3 regions of the Cytobacillus sp. BC1816 genome follow, and region 3 is predicted to be linked to each of the others. Evidence: riboswitches for the same ligand, from Rfam matches in the RefSeq annotation. Region 3 holds a riboswitch; each other region holds the start of a gene.
What was found. A riboswitch is a leader RNA that binds a small molecule or an ion and turns the genes downstream of it on or off. The one in region 3 is predicted to bind cobalamin.
Positions count from the first base shown of each region.

Region 1: linked by a shared signal. The riboswitch ahead of ACR42H_RS18240 (ribonucleoside-diphosphate reductase subunit alpha) and the one ahead of cobJ (precorrin-3B C(17)-methyltransferase) in region 3 are both predicted to bind cobalamin.
Region 2: linked by a shared signal. The riboswitch ahead of ACR42H_RS01230 (ABC transporter substrate-binding protein) and the one ahead of cobJ (precorrin-3B C(17)-methyltransferase) in region 3 are both predicted to bind cobalamin.

Region 1 covers NZ_CP195611.1:3,588,964-3,593,254, forward strand. Annotated here, with positions in the region: gene ACR42H_RS18235 (ribonucleotide-diphosphate reductase subunit beta) at 1-1, opposite strand, end outside; gene ACR42H_RS18240 (ribonucleoside-diphosphate reductase subunit alpha) at 13-2,235, opposite strand; cobalamin riboswitch at 2,370-2,563, opposite strand; gene ACR42H_RS18245 (hypothetical protein) at 2,690-2,818, opposite strand; gene ACR42H_RS18250 (heavy metal translocating P-type ATPase) at 2,976-4,291, opposite strand, start outside.
Region 2 covers NZ_CP195611.1:221,665-225,955, forward strand. Annotated here, with positions in the region: gene ACR42H_RS01220 (FtsW/RodA/SpoVE family cell cycle protein) at 1-784, opposite strand, end outside; gene ACR42H_RS01225 (hypothetical protein) at 1,150-1,926, shown strand; cobalamin riboswitch at 2,007-2,211, shown strand; gene ACR42H_RS01230 (ABC transporter substrate-binding protein) at 2,507-3,481, shown strand; gene ACR42H_RS01235 (FecCD family ABC transporter permease) at 3,447-4,291, shown strand, end outside.
Region 3 covers NZ_CP195611.1:2,939,560-2,943,850, reverse strand. Annotated here, with positions in the region: gene ACR42H_RS15075 (amidohydrolase) at 1-875, shown strand, start outside; cobalamin riboswitch at 1,205-1,383, shown strand; gene cobJ (precorrin-3B C(17)-methyltransferase) at 1,616-3,238, shown strand; gene cobK (precorrin-6A reductase) at 3,248-4,018, shown strand; gene ACR42H_RS15060 (precorrin-8X methylmutase) at 4,006-4,291, shown strand, end outside.

The DNA of each region.
Region 1 (4,291 bases), 650 kb from region 3:
TAAGGTCCTCCTTTAGCTTGAGCAAGATTCACAGTCTTCCACCTCAGATGAAGTTGAACGGATATAATACGTTGTTTTTAATTTTTGCTTCCATGCTGAAAGATGCAGATTCAAAAGATCGATTGCTTTAATATGGTTAGGTATATAGAAATTAAAAGAAATAGCTTGATCTATATGTTTTTGTCTGTTTGCATTCTGCCTGATGCTCCACTCCTGGTTAATATGATAGGCAGATTTATAATACCAAATGGTCTCACTGTTAATATCAGGTGCTGTCACAGGGATCCGGTAATCCTTTTTCTCTTCGGAATACTGCTTGTTGAATATAGGATCAATACTTGGAGTGCTTCCTGCAATTAAAGCAGTTGATGCATTAGGGGCAACCGCCAGCAAATAAGCATTTCGAACACCGTTTTCCCTTACCTCCTTGCTTAATGCAGCCCAGTCCATGTCTGACTCTGCCTCCAGATATCCCCGCTTGTCAAAGTAGGCACCCGTTTCCCAATCAGAACCTTTAAAGGCTGAATAGCTTCCTTTTTCTTTTGCCAGGCTCATAGAACTTTTTATCGCTAAAAAAGCAATTTGCTCATATAGAATGTCAGCGAATGTTTCTGCTTCTTCGCTTTCCCATGTGATTTTTTTCAGTGCAAGAAGGTGGTGCCATCCAAATGTCCCCAGTCCAATCGCACGGTACTTTTGGTTTGTGATCTGGCCTTGCGGCACTGGAATACTATTAATATCAATGACATTATCAAGCATTCGCACCTGAATTGGCACAAGCCTTTCAAGTACTCCCTCACTTATGGCCCTTGCAAGATTGATGGATGAAAGATTGCAGACAACGAAGTCTCCTGGCTGTTTTTCGATAATAATTCTCCCATCCCTTGTATATTCTTCAGCCCTCTTTGTAACACTTTGGTTTTGTACGATTTCAGTGCACAGGTTTGTACAATAAATCATTCCGCAATGTGAATTGGCATTTTTCCGATTTACTTCATCCCGGTAAAACATAAATGGTGTCCCTGTTTCAAGCTGGCTTCTCATGATGGATTTCATTATATCGATAGCAGGCACTTTTTCCCTTGATAGATTCGGGTTATCTATGCACTCTTTATATTTCTGGCGGAATGAACCTTCGCCTTCACCTTCGTCATAAAAGTCTTCCAATGAAAAGCCCATTACCTTTCGGACTTCATGGGGATCAAATAAATACCAATATCCCCGGCTTTCAACTTTTTCCATAAACAAATCCGGAATGCAGACACCTGTGAATAAATCATGTGTTCGCTGCCTTTCATCTCCATTGTTAAGCTTTGCATCAAGAAACGAGAAGATATCTTTATGCCAGACATCCAGATAGACGCTTATAGCACCCTGCCTTTGTCCAAGCTGATCAACACTGACAGCTGTGTTATTCAGCTGCTTCATCCAGGGAATCACACCTGAAGATGCACCCTTAAATCCTTTAATATCACTGCCTCTGCTGCGGATTTTCCCCATATATACTCCGATTCCGCCTCCATTTTTAGATAGTGATGCAATATCGGTATTGCTGTCATATATAGAATCAAGACTGTCATCAACGGTCTCAATGAAACAGCTTGAAAGCTGTCCCCAGTTTTTCCCTGCATTGGCGAGTGTTGGAGTGGCAACAGTCATATACAAACCACTCATTGCCCAGTAAGCTTCTTTAATAAGTTCAAGCCGCTTACCCTTCGGCTCCATTTTCATCAGCACCATGCTGATGATCATGAACCGCTCCTGTGGAAGCTCATAAAGATTTTTCTGTTTGTCTCTGGCAAGATATCGGTCAGCCAGCATTTTCAACCCCAAATATGTAAATAAGCGGTCATTTTCTTTCTTTATGAAGCGGGCAAGTTCATTTATCTCCTGCTTTGAATACACATCTAATAAATCCTGTTCATAAATTCCCAAAGCCGTCAGCCGTTCAATTAACGTATAAAAATGTTTGTAGCAATCATCCGGCAGGCATTCTCTATTTTTTCCTGACTCAGTATAAAGCTTCTTAAGAAGCAGACGTGACGCGGCAAAAGTCCAATCAGGCTCATCAATGCTGATAAAAGATAAACAATCCAGTATAAGCTGGTCGTACATTGCCTCCGCTCTGAGCTGGCTCATATCTTCATACCTTTTTAAAAGCTGCCCAATGCCGAGCTGTGGAAATTCTGTCTTAAGTTCTTCTAAAATTTCTATCGGTTGTATGGTTTGGACCATCTTACTTCCTCCTAAAGGCAAAATAAAAATCCGCCCGGAAAATGAGCGGATCAAACGATAGTATAATAGCATGCAGAAGATGAATAAACGGCCATTACGCGATCGTTTCATCATCTCAATCCCCGAAGATAAGAAACATTCGATCGCCCTGGCAGGTCTCCTGGCTTGTGCTTCACTCTACTAAAAGCCCTTCCCATACAAACGCCATGAAGCGTTTTGTACAGTGGCATGCTCTTTTCGTCTGCACTTACAGTTGCGGGGACAGCTTCGGTTTTACACCGAATTCCCTATTAAGTCCTCATAGGACACCAATCACGATCTATATGTAGTTTTTATTCTTTTTATTATATACTATATATTGTAGATGATTCTATCATATAGATAAATAGATTACAAATTTTAAATCGTTAATGCACGAAAAAGAACAGGGGGGATTCCCTCTGCTCTTTACTTCTCATTCATGATTTTCCATTTCAATATCATGAGATACCGGCTCTGGGGTAGCCCAAAAAGTATCATATACAGCATACCCTGCCATTACAAGAACGAGGTAAGCAATCGCTGCACCTGCCCATTTTTTCATTTTAGATACTCCTTTCAATTAAACGTTTTTTCATTTATCGCAGTCTAACTGGCAGTAAGCCCCAACTTCAGGGGGATGACTGGAGGGCAGCTGCCCTAAAGGACCGGTTGGTTCAACTATTAATCAGAAGGGAAAAGCATCCCCGCTAATTGAAGTTTCACTTTATTTTTACTCTTTGTAAACGAAGTGCATTTAAAACAACAGATACGGAGCTGAACGCCATTGCAGCGCCGGCAAGCCAAGGTGCGAGGAACCCTAACGCAGCTACCGGGATGCCAAGTGTATTGTATCCAAATGCCCAGAATAGATTTTGTTTTATATTCCTTATGGTTTTTTTACTCATCAGGATGGCGTCTGCAATACTATTTAAATCCCCTCTCATTAGCGTAATATCAGCTGTTTCCATCGCAACGTCTGTACCGGTTCCGATCGCCATTCCAATATCAGCTACAGCAAGTGCAGGTGCATCGTTAATACCATCGCCGACCATGGCGACTTTTTTCCCCTGGTTTTGAAGTTTTTTTACTTCTTCTGCCTTGCCTTCAGGTAAAACCTCTGCAATTGCAGAGTCTATCCCCACTTCCTCAGCTATTGCCTGAGCCGTACGTTTGTTATCTCCCGTAATCATAATGACCTCAATCCCCAGTTTCCTTAAGCGATTGATTGCATCTCTGGAAGTTTCCTTTATTGTATCCGCAACGGCCACGATACCTGCATATTTGCCATCAACCGCGACAAGCATTGCCGTTTTTCCGTTTTCCTCAAGTGTTTCCATTTCGAGTTTGGCTGATTGGACATTAACGTCGTATTTGTCCATTAATCTTCTTGTACCTATTAAAAGCTCTTTGCCATCCACTTTCGCTTTTATTCCATACCCGGGAATAGCTTCAAATTCAACTGGATTAAATAGCGTGATCCCTTTATCCTTTATTCCCTTTACGATCGCTTCAGCCAATGGATGCTCAGACTGTTTCTCCGCTGACCCTACAAGTTGGAGAAATATCCTTTCTTCAACTTTGCCTTCCGTAATCACATCTGTTAAAACCGGTTTGCCATGTGTAACTGTTCCAGTTTTATCAAGAACGACTGTAGTGATTTCGTGCGTGAGCTCCAAGTGCTCTCCGCCTTTAAAAAGAACCCCATATTCCGCTGCCCGGCCAGAGCCGGCCATTATAGAGGTTGGCGTCGCCAGACCTAGAGCACATGGACATGCAATCACCAGGACAGCAATCAATTTTTCGAGTGCATCTGCAAAATTTCCAGGACTTACCCATATATACCACACCAGGAATGTAACCACTGCTATGGTCACAACAATTGGAACGAATATCCCAGAGATTCTGTCTGCCATTCGCTGTATGGGTGCTTTTGAACCTTGCGCTTCTTCAACCACTTTTATAATCTGTGACAATGCACTATCTTTGCCGACTTTAGTGGCTTTAATTTTCAGGAACCCATTTTTATTAATGGTGG
Region 2 (4,291 bases), 2.6 Mb from region 3:
ATATTAATCCTGAGCCGATTGCGAGCATGGAGTTGTACAGCTGCATTCCTGCTCCCTGCTTGTGATTAACCGGGTCAAGCCAGGAATAAATTCTGCTGAACTGATAGGGGTCTATCCCAAGGTACTTCTCCAAAATCTCCGGTGCTATGATGACCAGATATAGAACGGTTCCTGCAAAGGCGCCCAGGATCCCATAAATCGGAACAAGGATTTTCCAGGTGATTCCGGAAACCAGGATGATTCCTGTTAATATGGCGATGATGACAAGGGCGGTACCCAGGTCTTCAATAATAATCAATCCTAATGGGGGCAATGTGGCTGCCCCTAATTTGATTAGAAGGAAAAAGTCCGTGCCTGCGGTCTTTGCCTGAAATTTCAGATGGTGGTCAGCGATGATTTTGCTGAGGGCAATGATAAGGAATACCTTAACAAACTCAGAAGGCTGCACAGAACCAAGTCCAGGAATGATATACCACAATGTAGCCCCTTTGCGCTCTGGTGCAATGCTATCCGGTGCAATGAATAACCCGACAAGCAATAGGATGCCTAAACCGTACAGCGGCCAAGTAAGCCTTCTGATTTGCTCGCTGTCAAAATACATGACAATTGCCACAATGATAGCTCCGACAACATAATTTTTTATTTGTGAGACGACAAAATTCCCTTCATATTGATTGGAGGATTGTCCGCTGTAAATAGCGATGCAGCTGATGAGGAAAAATAGCAGCAGAAGAAAGCATAACGTCCAATCGAATCGGTCTGAGAATCTATTATTCTTGTTCATTTGTATACACCTGGTTTCTTTACCTTTTTTTACATTTTTATCCTAACAAAGAAAAATAACCCTTACAATGGAGAACAGATTACATTTTTTCTCTGCATGTAGTTAGACGAATGAATCAGCATGATGGTTTCCTGTATTTTCAAAAAATCCGGGAATGATGCAATTTAAAATTTTTTCTCATCGGCAAGATATTTTCAGCTATTTTTGCTACAATAAGAGAATAAAATACTGGATATTTAACAGGCAGTTTCAAAAGAAGCTGTCTTTTTACTAATTTGTGAAGGCGCTTGCGCTATTCTTATCTGTCTAGCCCAGTGCTTTTCTTTGAAAACACCACTTTGGGTAACGGTTCGGAGGTTTCGCCATTGAAAAGAAGGAATCATGCTATTCGTGATCTCATCTACATCCATCTTAATGAACAGGATCAGTATGTGATGACTTATGGAATTGAGTTTGCAGAGTTTGCCCATACTCTCTCAGATTCTATTAATAATCTGCTTTTGTTAAAGCATCGTTTTGAGCATGGGGACTTTAATACCCACACGATGTTTGATTATGTGTCAAGGGACAAGCTGGGCAGGCTGGTTGAGGATGATGTATATGGCTATGGCGATTTTTGCTGGATTGATTTCGAGGAAGAGGAAGCGGTGAATGAGCTTCCCGGCCAGACAATTGCTGAGCTCCTTTATCTCGGCCATGTCAAGGAACATCTTAAGCCGCCTTTTTACAATTATCTGAGCAATCGCTATGTGTACCTTGCCCATGATGATGGCTGGTTTAACCGCACATATTATCGCGATCTGAACGATTTTTACCGCATGCTTGGGGAAGTAATCCCCGGTAAAATGGGACAGATGAAAGTCGAAAAAACGCTCCTTGGCATAAAAAAGAAAAAGACGTATCCTCCAATCACCAGAGATGTCCTGCTTTCCTTAAAAGCTCTTATGAAAGAAGGAGCGGTCCTTTCCATTAAGGATATCGAACAGAATCGGGTCCGGATAGAAATTCCTATTTGGATTATTGGTGACTTTGCGAATATGGATGATATGTATGATGAGTATGAAGCCATTGTAAAAGAGCCATGTGAGGCGAAGGTTGTGTTTGATAAGAAAACAAGGGAATGGAAAATATACTCGCGTTAGAATTCTGAACTTTTTTACAACATTCAGCAAATTTCTCTTACTTTTTCTATGTGATGGTGTATAATCGGAGATAGAAAATTTTATATCCGCATAGAATAGGTGTCTTCTCAAAAGGGTTTTAAAACAGGCTCTTTTGAAGACTTAATAGGGAAGCTGGTGAAATTCCAGCGCGGTCCCGCCACTGTAAATGGAAGCTGTCTGTAAATCCACTGTACAGGAATGTATGGGAAGGAGCAGAACGCATTGACCATGAGCCAGGAGACCTGCCTGATTCTTAAGCACCCATAAACCTACGAGGATAGGGAGGTGTTTGGTCCGGCCATCCCTTTTGCACTGATTGATAAATGACCATACCAACATCTCCTTGCCGTTCGAGGGGATGTTTTTTATTTGGCTGATTCTAAAAGTCTATGGGCGGCTAACTTAGTTTCTGCCACTGAGTTGATTGCAGCGGAGTGTACTTGATCCTCGGAAATCAACGCGCTTCGTTTGTAAGCTAAAAAATATTATGAGAACATTTTTTAAGATGGTGTTAGACACCACTCGAATTTTGTCGAAAGTTCTAGGAGGATTGCTGAGTATGAGAAAATTGTATGCATTTTTATTAACAATGCTTCTGGCTGCAGGAGTGCTTGCAGGCTGCGGCGGGAGTGCTGAACAGCCTAAAGAAGAGAAAAAGGCTGAGGAAGGGCAGAATGCCGGCGGGGAAGAGGCTGCTTTTCCTGTAACGATAAAGGATGCTCTTGATAATGAAATCACCATTGACTCCAAGCCTGAAAGAATTGTGTCCATGATTCCAAGCAACACCGAAATTGCATTTGAATTGGGACTTGGAGAAGAAGTTGTCGGAGTCTCCGATTTTGATAACTACCCGCCCGAAGCCACAGAAAAAGAAAAGATTGGCGGCATGGAATTCAATGTCGAAAAAATTATTTCTTTAAATCCGGATCTTGTCCTTGCTCACGCTTCAAGCGCACATAATTCGGAAGCTGGGCTTCAGCAATTAAGAGATGCAGGTGTGACCGTCCTTGTTGTCAATGATGCGAAGAGCTTTGATCAGGTTTATGAATCCATTGTAATGGTTGGAACCGCAGCGGGAGAGAAAGATAAAGCTGAGCAGCTTGTTTCAGATATGAAGAGCAAGCTCGAGGAAATTAAAACAAAAGCTCAGGGCATAAAAGAAGAAGACCGCAAATCGGTATTCGTGGAAGTTTCACCTGCTCCTGATATCTATACAGCAGGTACAGAAACATTTATGGACGAAATGTTAAGTGCCATCAATGCAGAAAATATCATTACGGAAGAAGGATGGCCAAAAATGGATCCGGAAGCGATTATCGAAAGGAATCCTGATGTAATCATCACAACTCATGGCTATTACACTGAAGATGCTGTCGGCAATGTAATGGGCAGGGATGGCTGGCAGGATATAACCGCAGTGAAAAATAAGCAGGTTGCCGATGTTGATTCCGATATGGTAACCCGCTCTGGCCCTCGTATTATTGAAGGAGTCGAGGAACTTGCAAAAGCAGTATATCCGGACGTATTTAAATAATAAATTTTTAGCTTATATAACAGCAGCTGCTTTCCTGCTTTTTGCCATTCTGATGGGGATTTCAATTGGAACAGTGTCTGTTCACCCCATGACGATTATCAGAGTAATAAGCGCTGAGCTATTTCCTTTTATTTCATTGGAAAACACGGATGCTATGCATTCAAATATCATTATGAATATTCGCCTGCCTCGCGTATTGCTGGCTGGCTTAGTAGGGGCGTCTCTTGCAATTGCGGGAGCCGCCTTTCAAGGTTTATTAAGAAATCCGCTGGCAGATCCATATACAATTGGGGTTTCGTCCGGGGCTTCACTCGGTGCTGTTTTAACATTGTTCTTAGGATTATCCATTCCGTTTGCAGGAATGTTTACACTGCCGTTATTCAGCATTTTATTTTCCTTTTTAACCATTTTTGCCGTCTTGCTATTTGCCAGGAAAATTGAAAGATCCATGAAAGTGGAAACGATTATTTTAACAGGCATTATCTTCAGTTCTTTTCTTGGCGCTCTAATTTCTCTGATGATTGCCCTTACTGGAGAGGAGCTAAGACAGATTATTGGCTGGCTTCTTGGCAGTGTATCCATGAGAGGCTGGGCGTATATTAAAATTATCATTCCGTTTTTTGTACTGGGTGCCATCCTTCTTTTAGTGAACAGCAAAGAGCTTAATGCCATGAGCTTCGGAGAAGAAAAGGCCCAGCATATAGGGGTGGACGTTCAGAAGAGAAAGATGATGGTCCTGATAGCTGGCTCCATCTTGACTGGTGCGGCTGTAGCTGTGTCTGGAACGATAGGATTTGTCGGCCTTGTGAT
Region 3 (4,291 bases):
GACCAGAAACTCAACCGGAAGAAGCGGTTGCGAAAATAGAAGAGGCTGGTAAAAAGTATAATTCAGATTGGCTTTCAGTGAACACCGTAAAATTATTTGCTGATGGTGTAACTGAAGGGAAAACAGCTCTCTTTGTTGAACCATATACCAAGAATGCCGGAATGGGATCCCACCACCACGGTGATGCGAATTGGAAAGAGGATACTTTCAATAGGATGGTCTCAAAACTAGATAAGGAAGATATACAAGTACACATTCACGCAATCGGCGATGGAGCAGTTAAAATGGGCCTTGATGCCCTGGAATTGGCAAAGAAAGAAAATGAAGAGCACAATTCCCGCCACACTATTACTCATATCAGTGCTATTCAGGATAGTGACATCTCCCGTATGGCGAATTTAGGTGTTATTGCGAGCCTGCAGCCCTTTTGGTTTTACAAAGATCAGTATTATGACTTAGAGAAGGCAATGATAGGAGAGGAACGTGCATTAGCCATGTATCCAGCAAGAGAAATGTGGGAAGCTGGAGTAACGATTGCCAGCAGCAGCGATTATCCGCCCACCCCTGATTATCGACCATTGAACGCGGTAGAAACTGGAGTTACAAGAAACAGTCCTTATCCAGAAGAGCAGGATTCTGATTTGGTTCGAAATATTGATCAAGCACTTACTTTAAAGGAAATGATACAGTCATACACAAAGAATGTTGCTTATCAAATATATCGTGAAAATGACTTAGGTTCACTTAAAGCCGGGAAGAAAGCGGATATGGTTGTTCTTGGAGAGGATCTTACCAATATTGAACCAAAAAATATATCTGAAACCTCTATTGTTTACACGATTGTTGATGGGAAGATAGTTTTTAAAGGAGAATAAAATCGAGGTTCAAATTTTAATATAGCTGCCAAACCAGGTGGCTTTTTTCTTTTTACTCTTATAACTTATTGAGGTGGTTTGTTGTTATTGTTTTTACAAACCAAAGAAGAGTTGCATCACTGATCTAATCATTATAAATTTATTTTAACTTTATGAAAGACTAATGCACATTTTGTTATATCGCAGCGAAATTAACTCCTGAACAGCAGAAGTAAGCTTTTTACCAAATCCTATATCAAAAGAGCAAAGGCATTATCATAGCATTAGAAAAATTATGAAAAAAATAATATGTCAAATTTGGTCATTATATGTTATATTAGTAAAAAATTAATATATCAATTTGAATAAGTGCTCACTTTTGGTGAGGTAAAAGGGAATCCAGTGAAAATCTGGTACAGCCCCCGCTACTGTAATAGCTGATGAAATTACAATGCCACTGAGAAATCGGGAAGGTGTAAGAGTAAAAAGAAGCTTAAGTCAGGAAACCTGCTTATTTAAACGACACTTGCTTTTCGGAGGGAGAAGTATAGGCGGGACAATTATGATCAATTGTTTTTGAGTTTCAGTATGCTTATTCTTATACTGTCATTTCATATGCCTGTATTCCTTTGAAAAGGAGTGCAGGCATTTTTTATTTGGCAAGAAGCATTGTACTTTGAGAATGGTCTTGCGCAGGGGCCTGCTCGAGCAGCATGGGAGCAGGCAAGGCGCATGTGCTTTTCTTAATTGGAGGTTAGTCTATGAAGAAGGGAAAAATCTTTGTTGTCGGCTTTGGTCCGGGTGATCGTGAGCATATAACCAAACGGGCTGTGGATGCGCTGCAGCAGAGTGATTGCATTATTGGCTACAAAACATACGTAGAGCTGATCATGCCATTCGTAACAGCAAGTTCCATTGTCAGCACAGGGATGACTGAGGAGGTATCCCGTGCGCAGGATGCAGTGAAAAGAGCGGAAGCTGGTCATATTGTTTCCGTAATATCGAGCGGTGACTCGGGCGTATACGGCATGGCCGGCTTAGTGTATGAAGTGCTGATTGAAATGGGATGGACGGAAGAAGAAGGAATCGAAGTGGAAATTGTTCCTGGCATCTCGGCAATAAATTCATGTGCGAGTTTACTGGGTGCACCTGTCATGCATGACTCCTGCACCATCAGTCTGAGTGATCATTTAACACCCTGGACTGTGATCGAGAAGCGCATTGAAGCAGCCGGAATGGCGGATTTTGTCATTGCGTTATATAACCCGAAAAGCGGCAGGAGGACACGGCAGATTGTCGAGGCACAAAGGATTCTATTAAAATATCGTTCTCCTGATACACCAGTGGGGCTTGTGAAAAGTGCTTACCGCGAAAATCAAAATGTCATTCTGACTACACTGGCGGAAATGCTTGAACACGATATAGGTATGCTGACAACAGTTGTGATCGGGAATTCCTCCACTTTCTTTTATGACAACAAGATCATTACGCCTCGCGGATATCAGAGAAAGTATACGCTTGGCGAAGAGAAGCAAAGCTTAAAGCCGCATCAGCGTTTAAAAAAGGAAGCGGAGCCATGGGCATTAAATCAGGAAACCGGGGAAGCGCAAGCCGGCTACGAGCAGATTGAAAGCAAAAAACAAGAAGCCAGCTCACTGGATATGGCTTTTAAGGCTTTATCGATGGTGACGAAATCGGAGGTTGACCAAACACATTTGGTGCAGCAGCCAATCGAGGATATTTTTGAATTTGCGGTTTCGCCTGGTGTTGCCAATAAATTTATTACGCCGGACCAAATGCGCGTATTGGCAGAAGCTGTTGGCGAGAAGGGCACCATGGAATATACACCGGATCACCGATTTTTAATCAAGATTCCAACCGGACGGCCTCAGTCAATTGTGGAAAAACTCGAACAAAACCATCTGACAGTCATGCCAGCAGGCGATGTTCTAAATCTAAAAGCCTGCGATTTTTGCTACGGGGAGAAAGCAGAATCCATTCCATATGCAGAGGAAATTGCAGATGAACTGGGGGGCTTAAAGCTTCCAAAGGAATTACATATTGGCTTTAATGGCTGCGGCATGGCCTGTTATCGGGCCGTATTTGATGATATCGGCATTGTTTACCGCAAGAAGAAGTTTGATTTATTTATCGGGGCAAAGCCGGTTGGCCGTACAGCCCATGCTGCCCAGCCGGTGGCAGAGGGGATTGAGCCCGATCAGCTGGTGCCGTTATTAAAGGAGATTATAGAAGAATACAAAGAAAATGCGCATCCAAATGAACGGCTTTTTAAATATTTTAAGCGCGTGAAAAAAATTCAGTATTTTACCTATCAGGATATGAGCTCTAAGATCGAAGTCGAGCCGGCACCATGCGGGGATTAGGAGGATTTCATGATTTTATTTTTAGCAGGCACAAGTGATGCGAGAGCATTAGCCATTCAATTGAAAAATCAAGGTTATCCCTTATTGGCAACCGTTGTCACAGAATCGGCAGCTGATAGTTTGAAAGCTGAAGGCATTTCTTATAAAGTGGGGCGTCTGTCAGAAAATGACATGATCGAACTAATTCAGATGCAAGAGATGACCACTGTGATTGATGCCAGTCATCCCTATGCGGAAGAAGCTTCAAAAACAGCAATGGCAGCAGCCAAAGCATGCAGCATTCCTTACATACGTTACGAAAGGCCAAATGAACAGTTTACCTCACCGCTCATAACAGAAACAGAAAGTTATGAGGAAGCTGCAAAATTGGCTCAATCGCATAAAGGAACGATCATGCTGACAACCGGCAGCAAAACGCTGGAAATCTTCACAAAATATTTAATGCGAGATGATATCCGGCTTGTATGCAGGATGCTTCCCAACATGGGAAACATGGAAAAATGTCATAAGCTCGGTGTTAAACAAAAGGACATTATTGCGATCCAGGGACCATTTTCTGAATCATTAAATAAAGCTCTTTGTGAGCAATATGAAGTGACTCTGATGATTACTAAAGAAAGCGGCAAAGTGGGATCGGTGGATGAAAAAATGACCGCTGCTCTGGATTTGGGGATTCCTGTTATTTTAATCAAGCGGCCGCCGCTCGTATATGAAAACTTCTGCACTTCTTTCGAAGAAGTGACTCAAAGATTGGGAGGTCTTTACACATGGCAAACATGAACTTTAACACCACATTTGTACCGGTAACGGTAGATCCGGATAAAATTTACGATCACAGCTTCGCGATTATTAAAGAGGAGATGGGTGAACATCCATTTACAGATGAGCAGTGGCTGGTGGTTCGGCGTGTCATCCATGCCTCGGCAGATTTCGAGCTGGGCAGAAGCATGATTTTTACACCTGATGCCATTGAAGCAGGGGTTCAATCCATTCTAGCGGGCCGTCATGTCGTGGCAGATGTACAGATGATTGAAAGCGGGTCAGGGCGCAGGC